3 regions of the Stenotrophomonas sp. 21LCFQ19 genome follow, and region 3 is predicted to be linked to each of the others. Evidence: predicted binding sites of a transcription regulator. Region 3 holds the regulator's gene; each other region holds the start of a gene.
The links. The regulator FliA, encoded in region 3, starts transcription of late flagellar genes. The targets are predictions, from matches to a motif close to TAAAGTTTNNCNNNCNNNGGCCGATAA.

Region 1 (10,534 bases), on a different contig from region 3:
TGCGCACGATCTCCAGCACCACATGGCCTTCGGACAAGGTGCCATTGGCAGCGTAGCGGGCAATCATCTGCCCGGTCTCGCGCAGATAGCGCTCCTCGTCGTAGTCCTCCAGCCGGGTGCTGATGCCGATGATCTCGTCGGCCACTTCCTCGCCGCGGCCATCCACTGCGGCGAACAATACCTTGAGCAGGCGCTGGCGCAGCCGTGGCGGCACATGCGCGACCATGCCCAGGTCGAAGATCGCCAGCCGGCCTTCGGGGGTGACGCGCAGATTGCCGGGATGCGGATCGGCATGGATTTCGCCATGCACGAAGATCTGGTCCAGATAGCCGCGTACGAGTGCGGCGGCCAGCGGCACCATTGACTGCTCGGTGCGGCGCACCGGTGGGATCGCATCCACCCGCACGCCCTGCACCAGTTCCATGGTCAGCACGCGGCGTCCACACAGGTCCCACACCGGTTGCGGTATCCACAGTTCGGGGTAGGGTGCCAGATGCTGGCCGAAACGCGCCAGGTTGGCGGCCTCGGCCTCGTAGTCCAGCTCCATGCGCAGGGTCTTGGCGAACTCGCCAAGCCAGTCGGAGAAGCGCACCTTGCGGCCTACCCGGGTCAGGTGATCGGCGGCAGTGGCGAAGCTGCGCAGCACACCGATATCCGAACGCAGCTGGGCGGCGACATCGGGCTTCTGAACCTTGATGGCAACCTGGCGGCCATCGTGCAGCTCGGCCTGGTGGACCTGGGCGATGGAGGCGCTGCCCAGCGGCTGCGGGTCGAACCAGGCAAACAGCTTGCTGACCGGCGCGCCCAGCTCGTCCTCGATCACCGCGCGGATCTGTTCCACCGGGATCGGCGCGACTTTTTCCTGCATGCGTTCCAGCGCGGCCACGTATTCGGGCGGGATCATGTCCGGGCGGGTCGACAGCACCTGGCCCAGTTTGACGAAGGTGGTGCCAAGCGCTTCCAGGTCAGCGACGAACTGGGTGGGATTGCCGGCGGCCGGCGGCCGGCCCAGGCGCGGGATTTCGCCATCCAGCGAGATGCCGGAGAACACCCCCGAACTGCGGTAGCGCAGCAGCAGCCGCACGATCTGCTGGCGCCGGCTGTTGCCGCCGACGGTGGTCGGGTTGTCGCTGTTGGTCGGGTCCATCAAGCGGGGGTGTTCCTGGCGGCCGAAGCTGCAGTGTGGCCGCAGCCGGGTTGCCGGTGGGTGAATACGTGGTCCCATGCCCCGATCCAGCCGCGAATGAGTGAGAATCCTCCCTTCCCCTGTCCTATGACCTTACGGTGACCCATGGCTGGAGCCAGCCTGTTTGCCCTGCTCGACGATATTGCCGCGTTGCTGGATGACGTCTCCATCCTCACCAAGGTCGCCGCCAAGAAGACCGCCGGTGTGCTCGGTGATGATCTGGCCTTGAACGCGCAGCAGGTAACCGGCGTCACTGCCAACCGTGAGTTGCCGGTGGTGTGGGCGGTGGCCAAGGGCTCACTGGTCAACAAGGCGATCCTGGTGCCGGCGGCCTTGGCGATCAGTGCATGGCTGCCGTGGGCGATCACCCCACTGATGATGATCGGCGGTGCCTTCCTCTGTTACGAAGGCGTGGAAAAGCTGGCGCACAAGTTCCTGCATTCCAAGGATGAGGATGAGGCGCACAAGGCCGAGCGCTTGAAGGCCATGGCCGATGAGAAGGTGGATCTGGTTGCGTTCGAGAAGGACAAGATCAAGGGCGCGGTGCGCACCGACTTCATCCTGTCGGCGGAGATCATCGTGCTGTCGCTGGGGGTGGTATCGAACCATCCGTTTGCACAGCAGGTAGCGACCCTGATCGTGATCGCGCTGGGCATGACAGTGTTCGTCTATGGCCTGGTTGCCGGCATCGTCAAGCTCGACGATATCGGCGCCTGGCTGCTGGACAAGGGCCGCGCGCTGGCGGCGCTTGGACGCGGCCTGTTGTATGCCACGCCATGGTTGATGCGCGGCCTGTCGATTGCCGGCACCGCAGCGATGTTCCTGGTTGGCGGCGGCATCCTGGTGCACGCGATTCCGGCACTGCACCACTTCGTGGTCGGGCTGGCACCGGCCAATCTGGAGTGGCTGGCCAACGCACTGGGCAGCATGGTGGTGGGCATCATCATCGGCGCAGTGGTGTTGACCGTGGTGACCATGATCCAGCGTATGCGTGGGGCGAAAGCGGCGCATTGAAGCCGGCATTCCTGCCTTGATTGTGGGAGCGGCGTCAGCCGCGAAGCAGGGAATGCTTCAGGCATCAGCAATGGTGCCGACGTTGGCGGTATCTGAAAGATTGTCAGCTTCGCGGCTTACGCCGCTCCCACAAGGCAGCAACACAACAGCAGTTCACTGCAGGCCCTGTTCCAACTCCCGCAACTGCTGCTGCGCGCGGGCCAACGATTGCCCGGACAGGCTGTCCAGCAAGCGTTGCAGGCGATGACTGGCCGGCAAGCGTTGCATCGCCCAGCGTGCGGCCGCGACGCTAGCCAGCATCACCACCACGCCGAAGCCCAAAGTGCCGAGGAACCACGCTGGCGCCATCGCGTACAGGTCCAGTCCCAGCCACTGCACGCACAGGCATTGCAGCGCCAGCAGCCATAGGCAGAACCACGGCAGGCCCAGGCCAAGCTCGCTGAGCGCGGTGAAGCGGCGCAGCCGCGCCAGCCGTTGCTGCTGGATCAACACTGGTGCCCCGGCCGCATCTGCGTGCAGCGCCAACAAGGCGCGGGTCACCGATACCCAGATCGCGGCGATGCCGTAGATATGCACGGCCAGCCCGCTTAGCAGCAGCTGCGGCATCTGACGGTGCTCCACCCAGAAGCTGGCCGCCAGCACGGTCACCACGATCCACACCAGCAGCCAAGCCAGCTGCAGGCCACTGAACCAGCGCAGCCGGCGCCGCACGTCGGCCTGGCGCGGCTGCTGCCATGCCTGCAGCGCCAGCACTTCCAGCTGGTCGATACGTTGCGCCTGCTGTGCCCAGGCGGCCTTGAGTTCGTCGAGTTCCATGAGGTCAGCCTCGCGTGGTGTCGGTGGGGGCGAACTGGCTGCGCAGTTGCTGGCGCAGCCGGTGCAGGCGGGTGGCGGCGTTGCTGGCGCTGATGCCCAGCACATCGCCTATTTCACGGTGGCTGCAGTCGTCCAGATGCAGCAACAGCAAGGCGCGATCCAGTGCCGGCAAGCGATGTATCAGCTGGTTGAGCTGGGCCAGGCTGGCGTTGTCCTCGGCGTTGTCGGCGATGCTGGCCAGGTCGTCTTCCAGCGCCACGTCGCTGTGATATTGGCGGCGCAGCTCACGGCTGCGCAGCTGCGAGATGGCGGTGTTCAAGGCGATGCGGTACAGCCAGGTGCTGAACTGCGCCCGTTGCGGATCAAAGGCCGGGAAGGCGCGCCAGGCCTGGGTGCTGATTTCCTGGATCAGGTCGCTGCGGTCGTCGCGCTGCGCGCAATAGCCACGCGCGACCTTGAGCACGATGCCCTGGTGCTGGGCCAGCAACTGGGCAAAGCGCTGTTGCTGCTCGGCGATGGGGGTGGTCGCGGTGATGTCCATGCCTTGGTGATTCGCACCAGCGCAGCAAATATCACAGCTGTGAGCAGATTGCCGCTCAGGCGGCGGGCAGAACCTGGTTGCGGCCTACGCGCTTGGCCGCATACAGGGCCTGGTCGGCGCGCTGCAGCAGCGCCTGCAGGGACTCGCCGGGCTGGGCCTGGGCGACGCCGGCGCTGAAACGGACCTGCACGCGCTGTTCTTCATGCAGGAACGGGCGCTGCGCCAGCTGCTGCTGCAGTTGCTGCAGGGTTTCCAGTGCAGCGGCGCGGCTGAGCCCGGGCAGTACCAGCACGAATTCGTCGCCGCCGAGGCGGGCGATGCAGTCGCGGCCGCGCAGGCGTTGCTGGGTCACGGCCACCAGGTGACGCAGGGCCTGGTCGCCGCCGGCGTGGCCGTGCTGGGCATTGGTCTGGCCGAAGTGGTCCAGGTCGATCATGGCCAGACTAAGCGGCGTGCTGTGGTCGGCAAGCAGCTCGCCCAGTTGCTGCTCCAGGCCGCGGCGGTTGAGGGCGCCGGTCAGCGGATCGGTACGCAGCTGGCTGCCGGCTTCTTCCAGCTCACGTTCCAGCTGCTGCACGCGCTGCTCGGCGGCCTTGGCCTCGGCGCGGGCATTGGCCAGATGATCGCGCGCGCGTGCGGCCTGTGCCTGTACCCGGGCGGTGTCCTGCAGCACATCCTGCAGCAGCTGGGTCAGGTCGGAGATGCTGCGGGTCTGGCGTACGGCAATGGAATAGCTGGCGATGCGATCGTGGAATTCGCCGGTCTCGGTGACCATGCCGTCCACCTGCGTCACGAAGTCCACCATCAGGTCCTTCATCGCCTGCTTGGATTGATCGATGCCTTCGCGCAGCAGCCCTTGCCGGTAGATCACCTCGCGCAGATCGTTGCGGGTCTGCTCCAGCGAGTTGGCGTCCAGTGGCCCGGCCAGCAGTTGCCGGATCGAGCGGATCTGGCCCTGCAGCCAGCTGTCGCCATCGAGCAGTTCGGAGATGTTCTCCAGCAGCATGTCGAACAGGTTGAGCAGCAGGTCGCGCTGTTCCTGCAGGCTGCTGCTGCGCACGCCGACCTGGTGGCAAAGCTCGCGCAGATGGATGGCCACCGGCTGCAAGGGTTGGCCGCTGCGCCAGGTGCGCAGTTCCTCGCCCATGCGCTGGGCCTGCTGTTCGAGCTCGGGCGACTGCTGCATCAGGCTGGCCAGCACGGCACCGAGGGTGTCGCGCAGCATGTCGCGCAGCTGTTCGGCCTGGCTGTTGCTGGTGTGGGAGGCTTCCAACTCGACGGTGCGGATGTACTTGTCGATCAACTGCCGCAGCAGGCGGCCGTAGCGCTCCCAGTCCTGTTCGGCGTGTGCGCTGTGCAGGCGCTGGCCCATGTCGCCGAGTTCACCGGGCAGGGTGCACATGCCCTGGGCGAAGGCCGCCAACACCGGTTCCGGTGCGTTGGCGCCAATGAAAAGGCGCTGCAGCATCGCCATGCCAGCGTTCCCGTTGGCCACGACCTCGACCGCTGCAGCCGCCTGTGGCGCGGTGCGCCGGGACAGGATGCGGCCCAGCCCGCTGCTGCGGGAAGCGGAGGAGTCGTCGGGGCTGTCGGCCATTGCGCAGGGGTCCGGGCGGGTTGCGGCGGCGCCTGTGCGCAGCCGGAGGTGGTGTCCAAGCCCCATTATCGGCAAGGTAGCAGCCGGCTTGAATGGCAGCCGATCACAGGAGCACATCATGCGGGTATTGCTGGCTGGCGCGACCGGTCTGGTCGGGGCGCAGGTATTGCAGCGCCTGCTGTCCGACCCACGCTGCAGTGGCGTGGTGGCACCGACCCGGCGCGCGCTGGCGCGCACCGACCCCAGGTTGCTCAATCCAGTGCTGGATTTCGCCGGGTTGGCGGCGGTGGCACCGGGCTGGCAGGTGGATGCGGTGGTCTGTGCACTGGGCTCGACGATGAAGCAGGCCGGCTCGCGCGAGGCCTTCCGGCAGATCGACCATGGCTATCCCTTGGCGATCGCGCAGGCGGTACGGGCCAACGGCTGCGAGGTGTTTGCGTTGAACTCGGCGGCCGGTGCCAATCCGCGTTCGCTGGTGTTCTATAGCCGGGTCAAGGGCGAGCTGGAGCAGGATCTTCGCGCGCTGGGGTTTGCTTCATTGACCTTGGTACGCCCGGGCCTGATTGGCGGCGACCGCGCCGAGCGGCGTGCCGGCGAGCATCTGGCCAGCGTGGTGCTGGGGGCGCTGGCGCCGGTGCTGCCGCGGGCATGGCGGATCAATCCGGCTACGCGGATCGCCGATGCGCTGGTGCAGGCAGTGTTGGATCCGCAGCCGGGTGTGCGGGTGGTTGGGTCGGCGGAGTTGGTGTGAGTCGCTTGAGCGGCGTTGTTGTTTGGGGGGGGGGGGGGGGGGGGGGGGGGGGCCCGGGGGGGGGGGGCGCGGGGGGGGGGCGGGGTGGGTTGGGGGGGCCCCGCGCCGCCCGCGCTGGTTGCTTCTTGGCCCGCCCCCCCCCCCCCCCCCCCCCCCCGCTCCTACAAACAGCGGTTCCCACAATCTTGTTACGCCGGCAGCGACTGCCCGCCATCCACCGCTAGCACCTGGCCGGTGATCCAACGCGCTGCGGGTGAGCACAGGAACACGGCGGTGTTGGCCACATCCTCGACATTGCCGAAGCCGCCGAACGGGATCCTGGTGCGGATCTGTTCGTAGAGTTCGGGGGCGCTGCTGCGACGCTGCTCCCACAGTCCACCGGGGAATTCGATCGAGCCCGGTGCCAGCGCGTTGACCCGGATGCGCTCGCGCGCCAACTCGGTGGCCAGGCTGGTGGTGTAGTAATTCAACGCGGCCTTGGCGGCGGAGTAGGCCGCTGCGCGCGGCGTCGGCACCGAGGCATTGATCGAGCTGATGTTGAGGATGGCCGGCATCGTGCTCAAGCGCAGATGCGGCAGGGCACTGCGGTTGGCGCGCACCGCAGCCATCAGGTCGATATCGAAGCCGGCCTGCCAGCTGGCATCGTCATTGCCGTTGCCATAGCCGGAGGCGTTGTTGATGAGGATATCGACGCCACCCAATGCGGCCGCAGCCGCATCAATCCAGCGTTGGATCTGCGCCGGGTCGGCGAGGTCACATTGCTGCGTGTGCGCGGCAGCTGCGCCGTCGCCCAGCAGCTGTTCGCCAGCCTGCTGCAGTGCTGCTGTACCACGCGCGCAGATGCTCACGTGCGCGCCTTCGCGGGCAAAGGCCTGGGCGATGGCCAGGCCTATGCCGCGGCTGCCACCGGCAACCAGCACACGTGCGTCCTGCAGGGAAGCGGGGGAATTCATTGCTGCGGTTCCGGTGGACTCAGGGCCCACATTATCCCGCTGTTGCATTGAAGGTGGCCAACGCGCGAGTCCGTGGTCAGGGCAGGCCGGGCACGTTCAAGGACGCGAACAGGATGTTCTGCGCCTTTTTGGCCATCGATCGCGGCAGCTTGGCGATGAAGGTATCGCCGGTGAGCGCCATATCGCCACGGAGGATGAAGCCGTTGATCTGGGTATAGCTCTTGATGCTGTACTTGTTCACGTCCTGGCTCAGTTCCAGATACATCGGCGAGGTCAGGATGTTGTTGCCCTTGCGGTACACGCGGGTGCCATCGATGTCGCGGACCAGACGGTAACCCTGCTGGCCTGCCCAGGCATCAACCTTGGCCGTTACATTCTCGTCGGAGCTGAAGCTGGTGAGGTCATGCGGCCTGCCGCTGTTCCTTGCCATCAATGCCAGGATGTTGACCAGGGCCAAGCCGCCAAGTGCACCCACGATCATTCCGGTGATCAAACCCATGCTGTTGCCTCGTTGAAGTCGGGGCGGCATTCCAGCACATCGCAAGGCCTGCTGTCGTGAAAATTCGGCGCTACTTCCAGGTATTGGGCGGTGCGCCACGTTCCGGATGTTTCATCTGCACGATGCAGAAGCGATGGCCGGTAGGTGCTTCCATCACCCACCAGCGTTTGACCTTGCCGATGCGGCGTGCGCCCAACGCTTCAAGCCGGTCAGCTTCGGCATCGATATCGTCGGCTTCTATATCCAGATGCACGCGTGGGGCATGATCGACGCGTTGCACTTCAACATGCAGGTCAGCGGGGGCGCCCAACAGTTCGGCATATTGCGCGCCATCGTCCTCGGTGTAGCCGGGCTCGGCTTTCAGACCGAGTGCGGGCGCCCAGAACGCGGCGGCGGCATCGCTGTCGGTGCCCTGGCAATCAATGATGAAACCGGCCAGGCGGCTGCGGTGGCTCATGCGGATGCTCCGGTGACACGGGAGCGCAGCGTACACCCGCTATTGGCGGGCGCGTGTTATCGCATTGTCGGCAACAGGTGCAGAAGCGCTCAATCGCCATGCACTGATGCACAACACGCTGTACACACTCCATTCGGCCAAGCGTTGCAGCAGTCCACGACATGCGTGCAATGGCTCCAGCCCCATCAACACGAACAGCAGCAGCCAGAGTCCCGCCAGACCGATCCACAGCACGCGCGTGCCTGGTCGTATTGCCGGTGCGCTTGCCAACAACACCAGACCGAGTGCGGTGCCCAGATAGGTGAACACGCCGAGCAGGGTATGCAGTGATTGCGACAGGCTGCCGCCAATCGGGCAACCGAGGTCGCAGGGCGCCAGCGCGGAGCCTGTCCATGCCAGCGGTTCGCAAAGCAGCAGCCAATAGCCGAAGCGACTGGCACCACGTACTGGCACCGTCCGTGCGAACGCGAACAGCAGCAGTGCAGCGAGGACGCCGACTGGAATGAAGCCGAGCAGGCTGATCACCTGTGCATGCGCGCTGCCGGTCGCGCCGAGTTCGCTGATGTACTGCGATAGCGGTGAGTAGCCGGGTTTGAGCACGGCACCGCCGAGCAGCATCAGCAGGTACATCGCCACGAACAGCAGGATCAAGCAGCGCTGGAAACGCATCGTCGGCCCGTGGATGGTTGCGGTGCTCAGCGTACGCGATTGGACAGGAACAGCTCCACCTTGCCGCAGCTCGGGCAGGCATGCAGGTCGAATTCCTCGCGGTTGACGAACAGCTCGCCGATATCACCCAGCAGGAAGGGCATGGCCTGCGAGCCTTCGTGGAAGCGCTTGCGGCCGATGAATTCCATGCGCATGCCAGGGCAACGCGGACAGTCGATCAACCGTGGTGGCTGCATCCAGCTGCGCCCGGCCTCAGGCTGGAAGTCGCGTGGAGGTGGTGCGCCGTCGGCATGGGTGCCGCATTTCCAGCACTGGTCGAAGTTGTCTTCGTTCACTTCCTTGCAGTTGCTGCAGGTCCAGGTGCCCATGGTGGCTTTGCTTGTAGATGTGGGTGGGGCAATCGTAGCGCTGGAATTCTGGCGTGGCGTTACAGGTGGGTGATGTTTTGGGCCGGTATTGATTGGGCGAAAGACCAAGATCAAGAGCAGCCCTCACCCCAACCCCTCTCCCGCAAGCGGGAGAGGGGCTAGTGCACTGCGAGCGCGAGCGGTCCGAGCCCCTCTCCCGCCTGCGGGAGAGGGGTTGGGGTGAGGGGAAGCTTCTAGCAAGCGAACCCAAAGCAGGTCACAAGCAAACCCAGGGCAAACGCCAAGCCAAAAAAAGGCCCGCATCGCTGCGGGCCCCAAATAACGCTATCAAGAAACTGTCAGTGAATCTTCGCCAGATCATCGATCAGCACGCGCAGGAAGCGCGCCGCTTCGCCGCCGGTGCAGGCGCGGTGATCGAAGGTGACCGACAACGGGATGACCTTGTGGGTTTCAATGCCGCCCATCACCGGGGTGACCTGGAAGCGGGCACGGCCGGCGGCAACGATGGCCACGCACGGCGGCACCACCACCGGAGTGGCATAGCGGCCGGCGAACATGCCGAAGTTGGACAGGCTGATGGTGTAGCCGCTCAGCTCCGACGGGGCGATCGAACGGTCTTCCACCTGCTGGCGCAGACGGTTGATGCCTTCGCGCACGCCACGTGCATCCAGCATGTCGGCATTACGCAGGGCCGGTACGAACAGGCCGTCGTCGGTATCGACGGCGATGCCGATGTCGACCTGGGCATGCAGGGTGCGGGTGAGGTTGTCACCGTCGAACCAGGCATTCATGGCCGGCACCGCCTGGCAGGCGCTGACGATGGCGCGGACCAGACGCGAGGTCATGTCGTTGCCCGGCGCCCAGGCATGGATGTCGGCGTCGTCGCTGAGCGTGGTCGGCACGACCTTGCTGTGCGCATCGGCCATCACCCGCGCCATGTTGCGGCGCACGCCCTTGAGCGGTTCCGGCTGACCCTTGGCGACCACACCCGGAGGGGCGGTACGCATCGGCTTGCCAGCAGCAGACAGCGGGGTGCGAGCACTTGAGCCCCTCTCCCCCTGGGAGAGGGGTTGGGGTGAGGGTACGGCGGCTGCAGTAGCGATCGAACCCCCGGCCACTGTCCCGGTGGGAGAGGGGAGCAGGGCGGACGGATTTGCCGCAGCCTGCTTCACATCGTTCATGGTCACCGCGCCTTCGGCGCCGGTGGCGCGGACGCGGGCCAGATCGACGCCCAGCTTGCGGGCCATCGCACGCACGGCCGGCACCGCCTTGACGCCGCCGACGGCCACGGCCTGTTCGGTGTGCACGGCATTGGAGCTGACCATTGCGCCGACCACGGTGCCTTCGTCGGCGCGTTCGGCGGCAGCGACCGGTGCCGGGGCTGCGGCAGGCGCGGGCGCGGCTTCGGCCGGTGCGCCGTGGTGATGGCCGGTGTCCTGGCCTTCCGCGCGCTGCGGCAGGTTGGGGTCGAGCTCGAAACTCGCCAGCACGTGGCCGGTCACAACAATGTCGCCAGCGCCGCCAGCCAGCTTCAGTACCTTGCCGGAGTAGGGCGAGGGCACTTCGACCACGGCCTTGGCGGTTTCCATGGCCACCAGCGGCTCGTCGAGCTTGATCACGTCGCCTTCCTTGACGAACCACTCAACGATGGTCGCGTCCGGCAGGCCTTCGCCCAGGTCGGGC
Region 2 (10,534 bases), on a different contig from region 3:
TCAGGGGCGCTTCTGGCTCCACATCCATTCCCACATCGCGGGGTTGCGATAGGTGGCATCCCAGGCGTTGTGCTCGACGTCCGGGTATTCGGTGTAACGGAAGTCCGCGCCCATCTGTCGGCTGGCGGCGACAATCGCGCGATCATCGGTGGTTGGCACCAGTCCATCCAGGGCGCCATGGAACATCCAGGTGGGTACATGACGCAGGCGGCTGACGACGCTTTGATAGGGATCGGCGGCATTGGCTACCTGGTCGACCACCAGTCCAGGTCGATCGGCACGCGGTGCTCGCAGCGCGCCGCAGATCGGCACCAGTGCGGCGAATCGGTCCGGCCGGGTCAGGGCCAGTTCCCAGCTGCCATAGCCGCCCATTGAGATACCCGTCAGATAGATACGCTGTGGATCGGCAGTGAACTCCTTGCTGGCCGCCTCCAGGACCGCCAGCGCCATGCGCGCGTTGCGTCCGCGCCATTCTTCGCCCTCCGGCACCTGGGGAAACACCACCAGGGCCGGGAAGGTGTCCATGTTCTGGGTGAGCCAGGGGCCAATCCCGGCCAAGGTAGGCTTGAGTCCGTCGTCGCCACGCTCGCCGGAGCCATGCAGGAACAGCACCAGTGGCCGCGGGCCGGGTGGTGTGGCGCTAGTGGCAGGCACAAACACCTGGTAGCGGAACTGACGGCCCTCGAAATCGAGCTGCCGCGCGACGAACTGCCCCTTGGCCGGCGCCGTGCTGGTGGTTGAAGGCAGGCTGTTGCAGCCCATGAGCATACCCAGCAGACATAGCGACATCAGGATGCGGCCCATTGCAATCGGCTCCATGGCGTAAGCCCACAGACTAGCCTGATTTCGCGTGTGTCAGAATGCTTGTGGATACACCGCCGTGGCGGTCTGTTCTTTTACTGGGGGTTGTGGATGAAGAAGCTGCTGATCGTTGCGTTGGCAACCTTGCTGGCTGCCTGCAGCCAGGGCCTGAGTGGCACCTGGAACGATGGCATGGGGATGGTCAGCTACACATTCGACTCCGACGGCAAGGTCACGGTTGAAACGCTGGGCAAGACACAGCAAAGCCGCTATACCCGTGACGGCAATGCCTTGAAGGTTGCAGTGCCCGGCAGCGAAGCGCAGTCGGTGGAGTTCACCATCAACGAGGATGGCTCGCTGCGAGGCCCGATGGGCGTGCATCTGCACAAGCAGAAGAAGTGAGGCATCCCCGGCGGATTGATCTGCGCTAGTGTTCCCGGCTCAGCAGCGCGCCTGTGGCTGAGCTGGAAACATAGGGCCATCAGGGGCGCGACGACCGACGTTTCCGGCATCAGTGGATGGCCCGGGAATGTACTGAAACGTGCTCATGAGGCCCGCAGGAAGCCTTCGATCTCGCGCGCGGCTTTCCCTACCTGTGCACTCAGCGACGCTTTCATATCTGCTGGCAATACCGAGCGCGGGACCATGATGCTGATCGAGGCCAGAACCTTCCCGTCACCGTCACGCAATGGGTAGGCCACCGTCGAGACGCCGGGTTGGTAGAACGATTCGCTGATGGCATGACCGCGTGCACTGTCGTTGCCCAGCAGCTCGACCAGCTCCTTTGGTGTTTTTGGCCCCTGTTCGGAGGTGAGCGCAAATGCCGGTTCCGGATACAGCGCACCCAGTTCCTGCTCGGGCATCGTCATCAACAGTACGCGGCCTGTCGCAGTGCAATGTGCGGGTCGACGTGTGCCGACGCTGACGCCTGAAGGGGGTTCGCCGATGGCGCTGGCGTGGGCCACGTAGACGACCTCGCGTCCATCCAGCACGCTCAGCTGGGCTGAGTGGCTGGTGATGTCACGTAACCGTTGAATGATGGGTTGCCCGATCTGCACGATGTCCATCGATGACAGGTAGTCAAAGCCCAGTCGCAGAATGCTGATGCCGAGGTTGTAGCCACCACTTGCGCTGTTGCGATCCAGGAAGCGCATCTGTTCCAGCGTCTGTACGGCGCGGTAGACCGATGCCTTGGGCATGCCTGTGCGCTGGCAGACCTGGGTGAAGCTCAGTTCGCCACGCTGCCGTCCAAACAGCAGCAACATGTTCAGACCCCTCTCCAGAGCCGGCACCATGTAGCGATTGGGATCTTTTGCTGTTGTTGCTTGGGGTGTCGACATATGTGTCCTCCCTTGGGTTGTAGGCAAGGCCGTCGATGGCGGACAGGTGCAGCCCGCTGCGGGATACGAAAGGGCTGACCGCTGGTGTATCGGATGCCGTCGATGTCGGCAGGGGATTGCACCCGCCGCACAGGGCATGCGTTGTCCTATGGAGCATGGCGGCCGGCAGGGACGGATTCGGGGTTTGCTGCCGGGCCAGTCTCGGGGTGATTGGTGTTGTGCGGAGGGCGTTGGCGCTCCGTGCACGTGGCACCGATCGCAGAGTTTCTGATCTCCTTTTCGGGCGCCTTGGCCATGTAGATGCATTCGTTACGTATCTTCGGTCATGCAGATGGCTTTTTGATGGACGCCTTTGCGTTCAAGGTTGGTGAGGTTGGGGTTTTATGTTTGAAACTAAACGGATTTTTTGAAGCTGCAACTAAACATAGCAGCGTCAAAGGGGCGGGCAATCAGGAAAGCTGCCATTTGCGTGTGCTGTTATTCACAGATCTGGTATTCGGTGCGACGTTTTTATTGAGTGGAGTGGCGTGCTCGCATACTGATTGCTTGCCGAGATTCGAAATCGTTTAGTTGGTGAAACTTTGTGGGGCTTTATTCGCCTGTTTGTGCTTGTGGAAGGCGGTGATGAGTCGCCTGTGGCTGGTGCGTAGTATTTCGATGTCGAATTCCATGTGGGTTTGTGTGCTGCATGAGAGTTTTCTGGTTTGAATGAATGCTTGGTTTGTATGCCATCTGGAAATCAATGGGTTTCGTCATGCTTCCCCGGGTTTTCCCGGGGCGGGAGGACTTGGCTGAGGTGTGTGCTGATCTTGCGGAACAGGATTAAAGGAATCCCTGTGCCTGCCGATATGATTGGCAGCTCTCCGCGTGGACCTTTCTGTATTTGTCATGGTGATCATCTCGGCGGTTTTTGCGGCAGTGCTTGCCGGGGGCCTGGTCTGGCTCTGGCAGCGGAGCAGTGGCGATGCGACACGCCCACAACGCCAGTTCCGTGTGTCGCCGACGCTGAGCGCGACAACCGACGAGGACGCTGTGGTCGCCGTCAGCGTGGATGATCTGCAACGGCGCTTCCTGCTCAGCGCGCTGGGCGCCGCAAATACGCCTGCCGATGCGCTGCGGGTGCAGAGGTCGGTGGTGGACGATGTGGTCGCTGCACTGAGCCGCGCCGACATGTCCTCGCGCTACACGCCGCGCCGACCAAACCTGCTGCCGCAGCTGATCCAGAGCGTCAATGACAGTGCTGCCTCGTCGCGTTCCATCGCCCGCATCATCGGCAGTGATGCGGTACTGGCGGCAACGCTGCTGCGTATCGCCAACAGTTCTCTGTATCGCCTGCAGCGGCAGGACATCCAAAGCATCGAGCGGGCGGTGACGCTGATAGGCAATGATGGCATCCGTCAGATCATTTCCGCCGCGTTGGTGCAGCCGGTCATGGAGTCGGCCAGCGGCGTTGATGCCGAGTTTTCGCGCTTGCTCTGGGATTACACATTGCGGGTATCGCTGGCCGCTGCCGACCATGCGCGCAGCGTGGAACGCGAGGATGGCTTTGCTGCGCAGTTGGCTGGCCTGCTGCTGGGTCTGAGTGCTGCGATGGCGATGCAGGCCGCGGCCGATGTATTGGCCCGGCCGCCGCTGCGGGTACGTGAGCCGGGCACCTTGTTGGAGGTGCTGGAGCGCTGCAGCGCGCCGACCGCGGTGCGGATCGCCGGACATTGGAAGTTGTCGGCGCCAATCGTGCAGGCACTGGAACAGGTGGATGTGCCGGCTGCTGGTGGTCTGGCGCGTTCGTTGCAGGTTGGGCAACTGGCCGCCAGCGCGGCGATGCTGCATGCGCAGGGTCTGATGAGCGAGGCGGAGGCCAATGCGGCGCTCGCCAGCCAGATGCCCGAACATGTGGCGGCGTGGTTGTGGAAGCGGATGACGCAGGCAGACGGCGCATTGGAGTGAGGTCGTCCGCGCCTGGATGCGGCGCGGTCCGAGTCTGTATCCGGCGGGCCAATGAAATACCGCCCCGAAATGCCGGCTGCGCAGGCTAGAGCTGTGACTCCAATGGCAGCCAGCTGATCATCTGGGTGCTGGCGCGTAGCATCAGTCCGGTGTCCGGTTCGGTGCGCAGGCTGATCGGCGGCGTGCTGGCCCGATCCAGCCAACGCAATTCGTGGTCCCTGTTCAAGTACACCCAGTAACTCAACTCGGCACTGGACAGGCGCAGGTATTCCTCGCGCAGCCGCGCGGCCAGCACCGGGTCATCGAACAGCGCGCCCATTTCGGTATTGAGGTAGGCCGAGCGCGGGTCGAGGTTGAACGAGCCGACGAAGCCACGGCGGTCATCCACCACGAAGGCTTTGGTGTGCAGGCTGGCGCCACTGCTGCCGAAGGTGGATGCCTTCTCGATGTGGCCACGGGCCTTGAGTTCGTACAGCTGCACGCCGCCGGCCAGCAACGGGCGCCGGTAATGCATGTAGCCGCTGTGCACGGCGGGTACGTCGTTGGCCGCCAGCGAGTTGGTGATGATGCCGACCTGCACGCCGTTCTGGGCCTGCTGTATCAAGCCCTTGGTGCCGACCGCGCCGGGCACGAAGTAAGGCGAGATCAGCAGTGATTTGTGTTCAGCGCTGCCCAGTACCTCGACCAGCCGGGTGACCAGCCATTGGCTGCTGTCGCCGCCACTGGGTTTGCGAGGGGGATCGGAGTGGATGCTCATACCATCGGTCCAATGCAGGTCCAGCTGCTTGCTGAGATAGGCATCGGTGAGATGAGCGCGTACCCGCTGCAGGTAGGGCGCGGCTTCCTGTTGACGGGCGTCCAGCTCGGCCTGGCTGATGAAGTTGGCCATCTGCTGGTCGGTGCTGTAGTGCAGGGCTGCAATCGGCACCACGGCGTCGCTGTTCCAGAAGTCATCGAATACCGTGCTGGCTTCGCTGGCCACCGGACCGGCGAGCAGCAGGTCGAGGTCGCGGAAATTCACGTCCGGGCGCGCATCGAAGTATTCGGCGCCGATATTGCGGCCGCCGACGATGGCGACGCGGCCATCGGCGATCCATGCCTTGTTGTGCATGCGGTGGTTGATGCTGAAAACCCGCTGCACCATTTCGACCAGGCGCCACAGGCCATCACGGTTGCGGAATGGGTTGTACAGGCGGATCTCGATGTTGGGGTGATTGTCCAGCGCCAGCATCTGTGGGTCCAGCCCGGCGGCGTTCATGTCATCCAGCAACAGGCGCACGCGCACGCCGCGGTCGGCGGCCTGGTAGACGTCATGTGCAAGCAGGTGGCCGAGCATGTCGTCGTGCCACATGTAGTACTGCAGGTCCAGGCTGCGTCCGGCCTGGCGGGTGATGATGGAGCGTGCGGCGTAGGCTTCGAGCCCGTCGGACAGATACACCGCGCCGCTTTTGCCCGGATGTTCGGCCAGCAGCGGTTGCAGTTGGCGGTCGATCAGGGTTTGTTGTGGCTGCAGCGGCAGGGTCTGCGAAGGCGCGCCGACCGCCTTTGGGGTGAGGTGGTCACCCAGCAGCAGGCCGCTGCCCATCAACAGCAGCACAAAGGCCAGCAGATAGGCCAGGAACCGCAGCAGGCGTCTGGGGCGATGCTTGTTTTCCATGGGCGCATCCTAGCGGTGTTCGTGATCAGGCGTCAGTTTGTCCTGATTCCATGACGTTCCGGGGGTGCGGGGAGCGCCTCCTGTGAGCGAGAATCGGGGTTTGCGTTTGCCGCGAGCCCTGTGATGACCGAACGTTCTTCCTCCTTCCGAGCGCCCAGTCTGGTGCTGCAGATTGTCATTGGCCTGATCGCCGGCATCGTGCTGGCGATGGCTTGGCCTGCCGCTGCCACCGCTGTCGGCCTGCTCGGTACGGTATTCATTTCCGCGCTGAAGGCGGTTGCACCGATCCTGGTACTGGTGCTGGTCACGGCCTCCATCGCCAATCATCAGCAGGGGCAGAAGACCCATATCCGGATGATCCTGGTGCTGTACATGATCGGCACCCTGGCCGCGGCCATGGTTGGCGTGGCAGCCAGCTTCCTGTTCCCCAGCACGTTGACGTTGAAGACGGTCGAAAGTGCCATGAGCGCGCCGAGCGGCATTGGCGAGGTGCTCAAGACCCTGCTGATGCAGATCGTCGACAACCCGGTGCATGCACTGCTCAACGCGAACTACATCGGTTTGCTGGCCTGGGCGGTGGGTCTGGGTCTGGCCCTGCGCCACGCCAGCCAGACCACGCGCAACCTGGTCAGTGACTTCTCCGATGCCATCACCTGGGTGGTGCGGTTGGTGATCAAGCTGGCGCCATTGGGCGTGTTCGGTATCGTTGCTTCGTTGTTGGCCGAGTCCGGTCTGGGCGCGTTGAAGGACTACCTGCATCTGCTGGCGGTGCTGATTGGCGCGATGTTGTTCATGGCCTTCGTCGGCAATCCGCTGATCGTGGCCGTGGTGACCCGCCGCAACCCCTATCCACTGGTGCTGCGCTGCCTGCGCGAGAGCGGTATCACCGCGTTTTTCACCCGTTCCTCGGCGGCCAATATTCCGGTCAACATGGAGCTGTGCCGCAAGCTCGGCCTGCATGAGGACACCTATTCGGTAGCGGTGCCACTGGGCGCGACCATCAATATGGCCGGCGCGGCGATCACTATCTCCGTGTTGACCCTGGCAGCGGTGAATACCCTGGGCTACGCGGTGGATGTGCCGACCGCGCTGCTGCTCAGCGTGGTTGCCGCTATTGGTGCCTGCGGCGCCTCCGGCGTGCCGGGTGGCTCGCTGTTGCTGATTCCACTGGCCTGTGGCCTGTTCGGCATCTCCAATGAAGTTGCCATGCAGGTAGTCGGCGTCGGTTTCGTTGTCGGCGTGGTGCAGGATTCGGCTGAAACCGCCTTGAACTCGTCCACCGACGTGGTGTTTGTCGCGGCGGCCGAACAGGCACGCGGGCGCGCCTGATGGCCATGGCCGGGCGCATCACGCCAGCGGTACGCATCGGCGTTTCGATAGCGATTGCGACCGGCCTGTATGGCATCTCGTTTGGTGCGTTGGCGGTGGCGTCGGGTTTCAGCGTGGCACAGACCGCCGCGCTGAGCCTGTTGATGTTCACCGGTGGCTCGCAGTTCGCCTTCATCGGCGTGATTGGTGCCGGCGGTGCAGGCGCGGCGGCGTTCGGCGCCGCTACCTTGCTGGGCATCCGCAACGCGGTGTATGGCGCGCAGACCAACCGCATGTTGCGCCCGCGTGGCTGGCTGAAGCCGCTGGCGGCGCAGGTCACCATCGATGAATCGGCCGCCACTGCGGCAAGCCAGAGCGATCCGCAGGAACAGCGTCGCGGCTTCTGGGTAGCGGGGCTGGGCGTTTACCTGTGCTGGAACCTGTTCACCTTGCTCGGCGCATTGCTTGGCGATGCATTGGGTGACCCGCGCCAGTGGGGCTTGGATGGTGCGGCTGTGGCGGCCTTCCTGGGATTGCTGTGGCCGCGACTGCGTTCACGCGAGCCGGTGGCGATTGCCGTGGTCTGTGCCTTGGTGACGGTGCTGGCGCTGCCGTGGGTGCCGCCCGGGGTGCCGATTCTCCTGGCTGCGGCAGTGGCCGCGGTTTGGGGCTGGTTTGGGCATGGTCCGGCGGACGAGGGGCTGGAGCCTGATGTCGCACCCAAGGTCGACGTCGCAACCAAGGTTGAGCAGGAGTCGGCACGATGACGCTGTGGGCGTGGATCGTCTTGGGCTGCGCTGCCGCGTGGGCGATCAAGTTCGCTGGTTATCTGGTGCCACTGCGCTGGCTGGAGTCGCCGCGCATGAACCGCGTTGCCGGCTGCCTGACGATAGGCCTGCTGGCCTCGTTGACCGCGATGAACACCGTGTCGGCCGGGCAGGGGCTGGCCTTCGATGCGCGCATTGGCGCGTTGCTGGCCGCGGCGGTCGCCCTGATGCTGCGGCTGCCGTTTCTGCTGGTGGTGATTGTGGGTGCGACGGCCGCGGCACTGATCCGACTGCTGTGAACCAGCTGGCGGCTGTGGGAGCGGCGTCAGCCGCGAAGCCAGTGCTTCGTCCGCGCGCTGATCGCCTGCAACTGCACATCGTGTGATGCCGTTTTTTGGTGTGACCGGATGTATCGCCAGCTTCGCGGCTGACGCCGCTCCCACAAAACTGCAGGTGCAGGACGCTGCCGCTGCTGCAAAGCCCAGGCTGGCCTTGGCCTAGAACTTCTGCTCGGCTGCCAGGTAGCGCCACTGGCCTTCGGGCATCTTGCTCAGGCCGATGCGGCCGATGCGCAGGCGACGGATCTGTTCGGCCTTGAGGCCAACCTGGATGCACATGAACTGCAATTGGCCCGGGCGCACGTCCTTGATCGCGAAACGCAGGCGCTGCTCGCTTTGCCAGCTGATCTTGGCCTGCGGCAGGCTGCGGCCTTCGTAGACCAGGCCATGGGTGAGCCTGGGCATCGCCCACGGGGTCGGTTCGCCACTGACCTCGACCACGAACTCCTGTTCCAGGCTGGCGCCGGATTCCTGCAGGTGGCGGCGCACGCGCCAATCCTGGGTCAGCACGACCAGGCCGCTGGCAGCATCATCCAGCGGCATCAGGTAGTCCAGGCGCTGGAAGTGACGGCGCAGCGAACGGATGCCGGAGGCGTCGTCGGCAAAGCGGTTGTCGTCTGCCAGCAGCGCGAACAATTGTTCTGCGGTACAGCCGGCCGGCTTGTTGATCAGGAAGGTGGCGGCTTCAGCGGCTTCGGTGCTGCCTTCGGCGGCCAGGGTGATGATTTCCTCGCTGACCATGGTCTGCGGGGTTTCCACGACCACGCCATTGACGCTGATCCAGCCGCCTTCGATGTACTGCTGGGCCTGCGAGCGCGAGCACTGCAGCTGCGCGGCAACGCGCTTGTCGAGACGGATCGGGGTGTTCATGGCGGCTATGGGTTCTACGAAGGGCGGGGAGTGTAGCGCTGTGGCGAGGCCGGGGCGATGATCGGCTCAGCTGGGTTCATGTTCCAAGGCGGTCAGGTACAGGCGCAGGTCGAACTCCAGCTGGTGGTAATCCGGCTCCATGTGCAGGCACAGCTGGTAGAAGGCCTTGTTGTGGTCGGCTTCTTTGATATGCGCCAGCTCATGCACCACGATCATCCGCAGGAACTCGGCCGGGGCCTCGCGGAACACGCTGGCAATGCGGATCTCGCGGCTGGCCTTGAGCTTGCCGCCATGGTTGCGGGAAATGGCGGTATGCGTGCCCAGCGCGTGTTTCACCACCTGCAGCTTGCCGTCATACAGCACCTTGCCCAGCGGCACCGATTGGCGCAGGTGGCGCTCCTTGATGGCCTGCACATAGTCGTAGAGCTGGCGGTCGTTGCGCACCGGATTGGGCTCGGCGTAGCGCTTGCGGACGGCCTCGCCCAGCTTGCCCGCGTCCAGCAGCTCGCGGGCGCGCTGCTGCAGGTGTTCGGGATAGCCATTCAGGTATTTCAGCGGAAGCATGGGCATTTGGGCGGGACCGGGCAGGCCGCTATGATGGCAGCCTCGGCAACAGAACCATGAACAACGACGATGGCAAAGGGTAATCCACTGCAGGAACAGCTGCTCAAGGCTGGCCTGGTGAAGAAATCGCAGGTCTCGCAGGTGGCGCGTGAGCAGGTCAAGGCGCGTCACGGCAAAGGTCCGGTCAACGCGACCGAAAGCCAGCGCGAGGCCGATCGCGCCCGTGCCGAAAAGGCCGAGAAAGACCGCCAACTGGCCGCCGAGCACAACGCCCAGCGGCGCGCCGACGAACTGCGCGCGCAGGCCCGGCAGATCATCGCCGACCGCAAGCTGCCCCGCGCCGGCGAGCTGGAATACCGTTTCAACGACGGCGCAGTGATCCGCACGATGCTGGTCACCGAGGCGCTGCGTACCCAGCTGGCCAATGGCGCGTTGGTGATCGCCCGGCACGGTGACAGCTTCGAGTTGCTGCCGCGCATGGCGGCGGAGAAAGTACGCGAGCGTGAGGCCAGCCTGATCGTGCTCGACCACGGCCAGAGTGCGGACACGCCGATTTCCACCGGCAACGCCGAGGATGACGCCTACTACGCCCAGTTCCAGGTGCCAGACGACCTGATGTGGTGAGAGGTTGGTTCGCGCGGCTTGGCGCGGGCCGGCGCCGGCAGTGAGCGGGTAGCAATATGCTGGCGGATCCTGTTCAGGCAGCTGTACGTCTGACCGCCAGCCCTTGAATTGTGTCCATGGAGGCGGCAGTTTGCCTGTGTTGCTGTACGTGGAGGCAGGACATGGCTACCGGTTGGGCGGGTGATACCGCCGTTCAGGATCAGATTGATGCCACCGTCGAGGACGCGATCAAGCGTGCGCGCAGCCGCATGCCCAGCGGACCGGGGCTGGAACATTGCGAAGAATGTGATGCGCCGATTCCAGAAGCACGGCGCAAGG
Region 3 (10,534 bases):
AGCCAATCTGCCAGGCGTCCGGGGTTTCTTCCTGCTTGGCGGCTGCCACGGCAACCGGTGCTGCGCCAGAGAGCACGGCCTGCAAGCGGTCGGTTATCGCCTTGACCGCTGCCGGGTCGGCGGGCTGGCCGTGTTCGACTTCGCGAAGCAATGCGCGCAGTACGTCCACTGAACCCAGCATCGCGTCGACCGCGTTGCTTTCGAGTGCGCGCTTGCCCGCGCGCAGCTCATCGAGCAGGGTTTCCAGCACGTGGGTGAGTGCGGCAATGGCGTCGAAGCCAAAGGTGCCGGCGCCGCCCTTGATGGAGTGGGCGGCGCGGAACACCGAATTGATGACTTCAGGGTCGTGCTGGCCGTCTTCCAGTGCCAACAGGCCGGCCTCCATTGCATCCAGCCCTTCGCGGCTTTCTTCGAAGAAGGTGGCGTGGAAACGCTGCAGGTCCATGCTCATTGGCGCGGTATCCGATCGGTGGGGCAGGTGGGCTGATCAGCCCAGGACTTTCTGTACGGTGGCAACCAGCTGTTCTGGATTGAACGGCTTGACCAGCCAACCGGTGGCACCGGCGGCCTTGCCTTCGGATTTCTTGTCGGCGGCCGACTCGGTGGTCAGCATCAGCATCGGCGTGAACTTGTAGTCCGGCAGCTGGCGCAGCTCACGGATCAGCGAGATGCCGTCCATGTTCGGCATGTTGACGTCGGTGACCACGGCGTTGAAACGCTGGCCCTTGGCACGCCCCAGGGCGACCGCGCCGTCCTCGGCTTCTTCAACCGAGAAACCGGCCGAGGTGAGGGCGAAAGAGACCATCTGGCGCATCGACGCCGAGTCGTCCACCACCAAGATTCGTGCGCTCATGCAGCGTTCTCCACAGATTTCGTTGTGTCAGGGGTTGCTTCCAGACCGAGGGTCCGGAGGACACCGAGCAGGCGCGCGGCGTCACGGAAGGTATCGGTAGCGTTGTCAAAGACAGTGGCGTGACCGGCGTGTTGGCGTGCCAGTACAAAGGCGCACAGCACCTGCATCGCGGCGGTATGCACGCGGCCGACCTGGCCGGCATCCACGCGCAATTCGCCTGCTTGCGGCAGGTGGATTGCCAGTTGTTGCTTCAAGTCGCTGGTGGACTCGATGCCGAGATCCTGGGCGAGGGCCACAGTGCTCATCGTTGCTCCGAACGAACGTTACTGGGAGAGATAGCGGCGATGCGCTGGCGATCTTTAGGGCTGCGATGCGCTGCAGCAGATAGTGTTAACGGGCGCACGGTTTTGGGCTTTGCCCCCTCCCTTTCGCGCAGCGAAGGGGAGGGCTTGGGAGGGGTAGCTTTTGGCTGGGTAGTGCCGAGCCATGCTCGGCTGGAGCCTTACCGGTAAAGCCTCTGCCGAGCATGGCTCGGCCCGCGCCTTGCTCGGCTGCCGCCTGCCGGTCACCGCCCCTGCCGAGCATGGCTCGGCACTACCTTTGCCTCCTCCCCTTGGCTGCGCGAAAGGGAGGAGACGAAGGGGCAATCAGCGCAGCAGGCGGCCGGCGTCCAGCAGGATCATCGGTTGCTGGCCGACGCGGGCGATGCCCCGGAACAGCTCGTTGGAGATCTGGCAGATGCGCGCGGTGTCCGGTGGCTCGATCTGCGAATCGTTGAGGTTGGCGACGTCTTCCACTGCTGATACGCGCAGGCCCAGGGTCTCGCCATTTTCTTCCAGTACGACGATGCGGGTCTGCGAGTCTTCCGGTGCACTCTGCACGTCGAGATGACGGCACAGGTCCATCACCGGGACGACCTGGCCGCGCAGGTTCATGATCCCTAGCATGGCCGGACCGGTGCCGCGCAGTGCCAGCAGCGGTACCGGGAGGACGACTTCCTGCACCTTCAGCAGCTCCAGTGCATACGTTTGTTGGCCACAGCGCAGGCGCAGCCAGCGCGAGCTGCGCTCGGCGGCGCGGCGTTGCTGTGGACTGCTCGCTGGCCGCTGTGCCTGCGCTTGCAGTTCCTGCCAGGTGCTGGGACGTGCGTCTGACGAAGGCTCTGCCAGGGCGCGGACGTTCGGAGTGCTGCGCGGCGCCGGGACCGGGCTTGCCGGCAATCCTGCGGCGGTCTCAAACGCAGCCTGCAAGCTGGCGCTGTCGCTATGGGCGAGCTTGCGGCTTTCTGCCGGGCCGGTCTCGTAGATCACTTCATCCGGCAGGTCATCCCAGGTAGGAGGACGACCGGCATTGGCGGCACTGGTGGCCGCCATTGCGTCGTCGAACGCGGCCTGCAAGGCTGCGGTATCGCCGGACGCAATGCTTGCCGGAGCAGGTGCAGGGGCGGCTGAAGGCCTGGCTTGCGCTTCGGCCAGTGCGGCTTCGAACACGGCCTCAAGTTCAGCGCTGTCGCCCGGCACTTCGATCGCCGCCGCTTTGGCAGGCGCTGCGGGTGCGGGGGCCACCGCTGTGGGCACTGCCTCCAGCAGCAGTTCGCCGAGGTAGTCGTCGAGTACGTCGTTGCTCATGCGGCGCGCTCCAGCTGCGCGGCCTCGTTGAGCAACAGCCACTCAAGGGCGTGCCGGTAAGCGGCCATGCCGCGCCCCGGGTAATCGTCGCCGAGCACCGGCACGGTCAGGGCGGCGGGATTGCAGATGCGGGTGTCGACCGGAATGGCGTCTTCCCAGACGCGTTCACCATGACGTTCCTGCATCAACTTCAGGGTTTCATTGCCGGCGCGGGTGCGGCGGTCGAACAGCGTCGGCAGCACCGAAATAGGCAGGGGGCGCTTGCGCGAGCGCTCGACCATTTCACCAGTGCGGACCATGCCGTCCAGGCCGTGCAGGGCCAGCGGCTCGGCCTGGGTCGGGATGATCAGGCGGTCGGCCGCAGCCAGTGCATTGATCATCAACAAGCCCAGGGTTGGCGCGCAATCCAGCAGGATGTAGTCATGTTGTTCGCCGTGGCGGGCCAGGGCCTGCTGCAGGGCAAGGCCCAGACCAGGCTGGTTGGCGCTGCGACGTTCCAGCGTGGCCAGCGAGGCCTGCGCGCACAGATAGTCCAAGCCAGGAATGTCGCTGTGGCGGGCAAGCGAAGCGATCTCATGTGGCGGCGTGGCGAACAGTTCCTGCACGCCTTGCGGCACCGGCTCAACCGGTACGCCGAAGGCGCGGGTCAGCGAGGAGTGGGGGTCCAGGTCGATCAGCAGCACCTTGTGCCCGCGAGCGGCCAGGCCGCGGCCCAGCGACAAAGTGGTGGTGGTTTTGCCGACGCCGCCTTTTTGGTTGGCTATGGCCCAGATGCGCATCATTGGACTCCTTCGATGACCGCCGGTACTGCGCTGCGCACGCTGCTTGCGGCAGAACTGCCGCTGCTGTCGTCATCGCTGCTGGTACTGGCTGTGGTGTTGCCGGCAGCCGGCAGATCGGCCGCCGCTGCCGAATCGGCGAGGATGATCACCATCACCCGTCGGTTGCGGTTGCGCCCTTCGGGCGCGTCGTTGCTTTCGCGTGGACGGAACTGGCCGTAACCGACCATCGCCAGTCGTTGCGGCTGCACGCCATGGTCGGCGAACAGGTGCACCACGCTGGCGGCACGTGCGGCCGACAGTTCCCAGTTGGATGGGAACTGCGCGGTGGCGATCGGCAGGTTGTCGGTGTGGCCTTCGACGCGCACGCCGTTGGGCGCATCCAGCAGCACATCGGCCAGGGTGCCGAGCGTGTCGCGAGCGCTGACATCCAATGCCGCCGAGCCGGTGCTGAACAGGATGTCGCTGTTGATCTCGACTTCGATCCAGAGTTCGGTGCGGCGTACGGTGATGACGCCTTGCTTGACCAGCGGGGCAAGTGATTTGCTCAGGCGGTCAGCGATCTGGTTGAGCTGGCGCTCGGCGCGCTGCAGCTGTTCCTGGTTATGTGCGGACACCGGCATGCGCATATGCGATGCCATCGACGGCAACTGGGTTGGGTCTGCGAGCGCGCCGCCGGTCATGCTCGGCGCACTGATCACCGAGGGCGAGTCATAACCGCCGCCCTGCAATTGCTTGTTGCCTACCTGCACCTGGCTGATGGTGCGCGGGGCGCCGCCAAAGGCGGTGGTCAAGGCATCGGCCATGACCCGGTACTTGCCTTCGTTCAAGGACGAGATGGCGTACATCACCACGAAGAAGGCGAGCAGCAGCGTCATCAGGTCGGCATAGGGGATGGCCCATGCTTCGTGGTTGGCGTGCTCTTCGTGGTGCTTGCGGCGGGCCATGGCTCAGTTCACGAAGCCAGCGAGGCTGTTTTCGATATTGCGCGGGTTCTCGCCCTGGGCAATGGCGATCAGGCCTTCGATGATCATTTCACGCTCACGGCAGCTGCTGGCGATCACGCCCTTGAGCTTGGCAGACACCGGCAGGAACAGCAGGTTGGCCGAAGCGATGCCATAGATGGTGGCAGTGAACGCGGCAGCAATGCCATGGCCGAGCTTGCTCGGGTCGGCAAGATTCTTCATCACCGCGATCAGGCCGAGCACCGCGCCGATGATGCCCAGGGTGGGGGCATAGATGCCCATGCCCTCGAAGACCTTGGTGGCGGCCAGATCCTGTTGCTCCTGGCTGCCAAGTTCGATTTCCAGCATGTGGCGGATGGTGTCCGGCTCGACGCCATCGACCACCAGCTGCAGGCCTTTGCGGATGAACGGATCGTCCTGCAGCTCGACCTGCGGCTCCAGGCCGAGCAGGCCCTGGCGGCGGGCGATGTTGCTCCAGTCGACGATCTGCTGGACCAGCGCGCGGCGGTCGCTGGCTGGCGGGCGGATCACCCAGCGCACGATTTTGAAGGCGTGCTTGAACACGGCCGGCGAGGTGTGCAGCAGGATTGCTGCCAGGGTGCCGACGATGACGATCACGAACGCAGCAGGTGACCACAGCGAGGACAGGCCGGCGCCCTTGAGGATGCTGCCGCCCACCAGGGAGGCGAGGGCGAGGAAGAGTCCAATGATGCTGAGTCGGTCCATGGTGCGTATATCGGCCTCGTTGTAGCGGTCTTGAATCAGGGCGTTGCTTGAGCTCCTCTCCCGCGCGCGGGAGAGGGGTTGGGGTGAGGGTGCTCTTGGCTTCAAAAGCTAGAAGCTAGAAGCTAGAAGCTAGAAGCGCCCCTCACCCGCCCCGTCTTCGCGGGGCGCCCTCTCCCGCTTGCGGGAGAGGGGACTATCGGGATCGCGAGATTGCAGGGTTTGCGGACGGCTTGCGCCTGCATCACTTAGCTTTGCACTCCACGCAACCCATCCACATCCAGAATGAGCGCCATGCGGCCATCACCAATCAAGGTGGCGCCGGCATAACCGTTGAGGCCGCGCAGTGCGCGTGGCAACGGTTTGATCACCACTTCCTCGCGGCCGCGTACCTGGTCCACCACCAGACCGAAGCGGGCTTCGCCCATCTGCAGCACGACGATGGTCAGCAGCGAGGACGGTGCCGGGGTGATGCCCAGCCATTGGCGCAGGTCCAGCAGGGCCAGGGTGTGGGACTTGCGATCCAGCACCGCGCGACCATCGAACCAACCCAGCGAGGTGGCCGGTGCGTGCAGCACTTCCATCACGCGGGCCAAGGGCAGGGCATAGACGTCCTCGCCAGCCTGCACCAGCAGGGTCGGCAGGATCGCCAGGGTCAGCGGTACGCGGATCAGGAAGCGGCTGCCACGGCCCAGCTCGGACTGGATCTGGATCTGGCCGCTGAGCTCGCGGATACGCGACTGCACCACGTCCATGCCGACGCCGCGGCCGGAGATGTCGGTGACTTCCTGCTTGGTCGAGAAACCGGGCAGGAATACCAGGTGCAGGCACTCTTCGCTGCTCAGGCGGGCGGCGGCTTCCGGGTCGAGCAGGCCCTTGTCGCGGGCCTTGGCGCGCAGGCGTTCCGGGTCGATGCCGGCGCCATCGTCCTGCACTTCGATGCTGACGTAGTCGCCTTCCTGCTGTGCGGACAGGCGCACCCGGCCCATGCGCGGCTTGCCTTGGGCTTCGCGCAGTTCCGGCGATTCGACGCCATGATCGATGGCGTTGCGCACCAGGTGCACCAGCGGGTCGGCCAGCGCCTCGACCAGGTTGCGGTCCAGTTCGGTATCGGCGCCGATCAGCTCCAGATCGACTTCCTTCTGCAGTGAGCGGGCGACGTCACGGGCAACCTTGGGGAAGCGCGAGAACACCTTGCCGACCGGTTGCATGCGGGTGCGCATCACCGCCGATTGCAGGCGCGCGGTAGCGATGTCCAGGGTTGAGACTGCACGGTCGAGCTCTTCGTCCTTGAGGCGCATGCGCAAGGTCTTGAGCCGGTTGCGGGCCAGCACCAGTTCGCCGATCAGGTTGACGATGGCGTCCAGCCGCTTGGTGTCCACGCGCACGGTGTGCTCGGGTTCGGCGGCTTTTGCCGCTGCCGGTTTGGCGGCGCCGGCGGCAGCGCGGGGGGCTGCGGCCGGGGGCGCGGCTGGCCTGGGCTTGGCTGGCGCGGCGGGAACGGGCTGTACGGGAACGGCGCCAGGTGCGGCACCGCCATGCAGCTTGTCCAGCAGGGCTTCGAATTCGTCTTCGTCGATCAGGTCATCGCCGGCCTTTGCCGCTGCGACTGGCTGGGCACCGGGCGTACCGCTGCCGTGCAGTTCGTTGAGCAGGGCTTCGAACTCGTCTTCGCTGATCAGGTCGCTGTCACCGGCAGGCGCAGCGGCCGCTTGCACGACTGCGACCACGGGGGCGGCGCCAACATCGAACTGTGCGATCAGCGCAGCAGGTGCGTGCTCCGGTTCGGTGCCCGAGGAGACTGCGTCGAGCATGGCCTGCAGCCAATCCAGCGATTGCTGGGCGGCGTCGAAGTGATGTGCCAGCAGTTCGGCTTTGCCGGCCCGTGCCATGCCCAGGGTTTCTTCGGCGGCGTGGCACAGCTCCACCATCGGATGGATCGCCAGAAAACCGGCGCCACCTTTCAGCGTATGAAAGCCACGGAACACGGCGTTGAGCTGGTCGCTGTCGTGCGGTGCCTGTTCCAGCGTCACCAGCTGCTCGCCGAGGCGATCCAGGATCTCCTGCGCTTCGATGATGAAGTCGGCGGCGATGTCGTCGGCAAAAGCACTCATGCGTTACAGCCCCAGGTCCGAGAGCAGGTCGTCTGCGTCCACCTGCGACACGGCGTGGCGGTCCAGGCCATTGACGGCCGGGCCAGCCAGGCCCTGGTTGCGCGCTTCTTCTTCCGGCGGCGGCAGGCCGAGCGCGCCGAAACCTTCATGCACGCGACGGACGATGCCCACCACGCGGCGGATGATCTGCCCGGTCAGGTCCTGGTAGCTCTGGGTCAGCGCCACTTCGGTGAGGTTGTGGCGGATGCGTTCGAGGATTTCGCCCTGTTCGGCGTTCAACCCGTCCGCACGCAGGCGTTCGGTCAGCGCGCGGCATTCTTCGGCCAGATCGAGCGTGCGATGGGTGGCCTGCTCGGTCATCTGCACCACGTGGTCCAGGCGCGCGCAGGCGTCGTCCAGCTCACCGGCTTCGCTGGGCACGCTGGGCAGTTCGCCCAGCGCCTGGCCCAGTTCGCGTGCAAGCCTGCCCAGGCCGGACATCATCGGCTGCGTGCGCAGGGCGGCGAGTGCGTCGATTTCCCGACGCCAGCCAGCCTCATCGCCACTTTCCAATGCTGCCAGTGCGTCCTGCAGGCGCTGCACCAGGGCCGATTTGTCGCTCAATGCTTCCCCGGGCTGGTTCATCAGGCGCTCGCTGCCAGGCGTTCGAAGATCTTGCCGAGCTTCTCTTCCAGGGTCTGTGCGGTGAACGGCTTGATGATGTAGCCGTTCACGCCGCTCTGGGCGGCCTCGATGATCTGCTCGCGCTTGGCTTCGGCGGTAACCATCAGTACCGGCAAGGTCTTGAGCTTGGCATCGTTGCGGATCGCCTTGAGCAGCTCGATGCCGGTCATCACCGGCATGTTCCAGTCGGTGACGACGAAATCGAACGACTGCGTCTGCAGCATCGACAGCGCGGCATGCCCGTCCTCGGCTTCGGCGGTATTGGTGAAGCCCAGATCGCCGAGCAGGTTCTTGACGATGCGGCGCATCGTCGAGAAGTCGTCAACGATCAGGATGCGCATGTTCTTGTTCAAAAGACTTTCCTCTTCATGGTTCTTCGAGCCCGGCGTCGGCCGCCTCGAAAATCTTCAGTCGGCTACGCAGGCGCAGCGTGGCCTGGCCGTGGATCTGACAGACGCGGGATTCGCTCACGCCCAATACCGCGCCGATTTCCTTCAGGTTCAATTCCTGCTCGTAGTACAGCGACAGCACCAGCTGCTCGCGCTCGGGCAACTGGCCGATGGCCTTGCCGAGCTCGGCGCCGAACTGGCTGCGCTCCAATACCTGTTGCGGGTTGGGGCCGCCGGTGCTGGGGGTGTCCAGCTCGCCCTGGTCTTCGATCCGCGACTCCAGGCTCAAGACCTGGCCACGCGAGGCGTCTTCAACCAGTCGCATGTATTCGGGCAGCGGCAGCTCCATCGCTTCGGCCACTTCACTGGCGCTGGCCGCACGGCCGCTGCTCTGCTCAAGGCGGCGGATGGTGGCAGCGGCATCGCGGGCGCGGCGGTGCACCGAGCGCGGCACCCAGTCGCCACGGCGGATCTCGTCGATCATCGAGCCGCGGATGCGGATCGATGCGTAGGTTTCAAACGAAGCGCCCTGTTCGGCGTCATAGCTGCGCGAGGCCTCGATCAGGCCCATCATGCCGGCCTGGATCAGGTCATCGACCTCGACGCTGGCGGGCAGGCGCGCGGCCAGGTGGTGGGCGATGCGGCGTACCAGGTCGGCGTGGCGGGCAATGCAGTCATTGGCCGCGTTGCGCTGGACTTCACGGTATTGGGCGGCTGCATTGTTCATGCCTTCACCTTCTGCTGGATGATGCGTTCCAGGAAGAACTCAACGCCGCCGCGCGGGGCGGTTGGGGCTTGCCAGCGCGCGGTGCGACGGGCGATTTCGTTGATGGCCAGCGAGGCTGGCGCGGAAGGATAGAGCTTGACCACCGGCTGCTGGCGCTGCACCGACAGGCGCAGCCAGTCGTCCTGCGGTACGCAGCCCAGGTAGTTCAGGGAGACATCGATCAGGAACTTCTCGCAGACCCGCACCAGCTTTTCGTACAGGGCGCGGCCTTCGTTCGGGTCGCGGACCATATTGGCGACGACCTGGATGCGATCCACGCCGCGCTCGCGCGAGAGCACCTTGATCAGCGCGTAGGCATCGGTGATCGAGGCCGGCTCGTCGCAGACCACCACCACGGTGTCCTGGGCGGCCTGGCAGAAGGTCAGTACGCTGTCGGTGATGCCGGCGGCGGTGTCGATGATCATCACATCGAGCTCGCGCTCCAGCTCGGAGAAGACATTGACCAGGCCAACGTGCTCGGCCGGCTGCAGCTCGGCCATGTGCCGGCGACCGGAGGCGGCCGGCACCACCAGCACGCCGTTCGGGCCTTCGATGATGACTTCTTCCAGCGTGGCGCGTCCGGCGACCAGGTCGGCCAGGGTGTGCTTGGGCTGCAGGCCCAGCACCACGTCGATGTTGGCCAGGCCCAGGTCGGCGTCGAGCAGCAGGGTACGTTTGCCCATGCCTGCCAGTGCCACGGCCAGGTTGGCCGAGACATTGGTTTTACCTACACCGCCCTTGCCGCCAGTGACCGCGATGGTGCGTACCGGGCCGGCGGGTTCGTGCCGGGTTGCCGACAGCGGGAAGGTGTTGGTCAGCTTGGCGTACTCACGCGACTGCATTGTTCAACTCCGTGTTGCAGGGCATATCGGCCGCGCGGCGCAAATCTTCAAGGCGGAGTACAAGATTTGCGGCAGAGGCCCGATAAAGGTCTTCCGGGACGTCCTGGCCGTCGGTCACCCAGGTGATCGGCAGGCGGTGATCGACCGCCACCGACAGGGCAGAACCGAAGCGGCCGGTCTCGTCCAGCTTGGTCAGCACCACGCCCTGCGGGTTGGCGGCGCTGAAGCGGCGCACTACTTCGTCCATGTCCTGGAAGGCAGTGTTGGCGGGCAGTACCAGCAGGGTGCGGATCTGGCCGGCGGCGCGCAGCCACTGCAGCTGGGCGGTGAGGGCGCGGTCGCGCTGGCCCAGGCCGGCAGTGTCGATCAGCACCAGCTTGTAGTCGGCCAGCTTCTGCAGCAGCTGGTTGAGGTCGGTGCCGCTGTTGGCCTCATGCACGGCGATGCCGAGCTGGCGGCCGAAGCCGTACAGCTGCTCGCGGGCGCCGATGCGCTGGGTATCGGTGGTGACCAGGGCCACGTCGCGGGCGGCATGGGCTTCGGCGAAACGCGAGGCCAGCTTGGCGATGGTGGTGGTCTTGCCGGCACCGGTGGGGCCGACCAGGGCGATCACGCCGCCGGTTTCCATCGGGTCGACCGGGGCGATCGGCAGCTTCTTGGAGATAAGCCCCAGCATCAGGCCGCGGGCGCGGCTGGGATCGATGTCGGCCGGGATCTGGGTAGCGACGTCGCGGGCCAGGCCGGCGTCGAAGCCGTATTCGTCCATCAGGTCCAGCGCATTGGCGCGCACCGCGCTGCCACGCAGGCGTTCA

Region 1: a site for FliA is predicted at 5,220-5,246, ahead of AC13FW_RS11575 (GGDEF domain-containing protein). Genes of this name have one in related genera too.
Region 2: a site for FliA is predicted at 2,965-2,991, ahead of AC13FW_RS02255 (HDOD domain-containing protein). Genes of this name have one in related genera too.

What each region holds. Positions count from the first base shown of each region.
Region 1 covers NZ_JBSPUF010000009.1:59,008-69,541, reverse strand. Annotated here, with positions in the region: gene AC13FW_RS11595 (ABC1 kinase family protein) at 1-1,147, opposite strand, end outside; gene AC13FW_RS11590 (DUF808 domain-containing protein) at 1,292-2,200, shown strand; gene AC13FW_RS11585 (hypothetical protein) at 2,354-3,016, opposite strand; gene AC13FW_RS11580 (RNA polymerase sigma factor) at 3,021-3,557, opposite strand; gene AC13FW_RS11575 (GGDEF domain-containing protein) at 3,613-5,154, opposite strand; gene AC13FW_RS11570 (NAD-dependent epimerase/dehydratase family protein) at 5,273-5,905, shown strand; gene AC13FW_RS11565 (SDR family NAD(P)-dependent oxidoreductase) at 6,094-6,858, opposite strand; gene AC13FW_RS11560 (hypothetical protein) at 6,935-7,357, opposite strand; gene AC13FW_RS11555 (VOC family protein) at 7,428-7,814, opposite strand; gene AC13FW_RS11550 (DUF998 domain-containing protein) at 7,854-8,483, opposite strand; gene AC13FW_RS11545 (hypothetical protein) at 8,510-8,851, opposite strand; gene AC13FW_RS11540 (dihydrolipoamide acetyltransferase family protein) at 9,190-10,534, opposite strand, start outside.
Region 2 covers NZ_JBSPUF010000002.1:14,575-25,108, forward strand. Annotated here, with positions in the region: gene AC13FW_RS02240 (carboxylesterase family protein) at 1-819, opposite strand; gene AC13FW_RS02245 (hypothetical protein) at 913-1,203, shown strand; gene AC13FW_RS02250 (IclR family transcriptional regulator) at 1,347-2,447, opposite strand; gene AC13FW_RS02255 (HDOD domain-containing protein) at 3,009-4,088, shown strand; gene AC13FW_RS02260 (phospholipase D family protein) at 4,174-5,745, opposite strand; gene sstT (serine/threonine transporter SstT) at 5,869-7,074, shown strand; gene AC13FW_RS02270 (AzlC family ABC transporter permease) at 7,074-7,820, shown strand; gene AC13FW_RS02275 (AzlD domain-containing protein) at 7,817-8,119, shown strand; gene AC13FW_RS02280 (rRNA pseudouridine synthase) at 8,318-9,028, opposite strand; gene AC13FW_RS02285 (M48 metallopeptidase family protein) at 9,095-9,592, opposite strand; gene AC13FW_RS02290 (DUF2058 domain-containing protein) at 9,662-10,216, shown strand; gene AC13FW_RS02295 (DksA/TraR family C4-type zinc finger protein) at 10,378-10,534, shown strand, end outside.
Region 3 covers NZ_JBSPUF010000006.1:3,642-14,175, forward strand. Annotated here, with positions in the region: gene AC13FW_RS08175 (chemotaxis protein CheA) at 1-451, opposite strand, end outside; gene AC13FW_RS08180 (response regulator) at 488-853, opposite strand; gene AC13FW_RS08185 (STAS domain-containing protein) at 850-1,158, opposite strand; gene AC13FW_RS08190 (chemotaxis protein CheW) at 1,501-2,481, opposite strand; gene AC13FW_RS08195 (ParA family protein) at 2,478-3,260, opposite strand; gene motD (flagellar motor protein MotD) at 3,260-4,207, opposite strand; gene AC13FW_RS08205 (flagellar motor protein) at 4,211-4,951, opposite strand; gene AC13FW_RS08210 (chemotaxis protein CheA) at 5,197-7,062, opposite strand; gene AC13FW_RS08215 (protein phosphatase CheZ) at 7,066-7,686, opposite strand; gene cheY (chemotaxis response regulator CheY) at 7,686-8,078, opposite strand; gene AC13FW_RS08225 (RNA polymerase sigma factor FliA) at 8,092-8,841, opposite strand; gene AC13FW_RS08230 (MinD/ParA family ATP-binding protein) at 8,838-9,722, opposite strand; gene flhF (flagellar biosynthesis GTPase FlhF) at 9,709-10,534, opposite strand, start outside.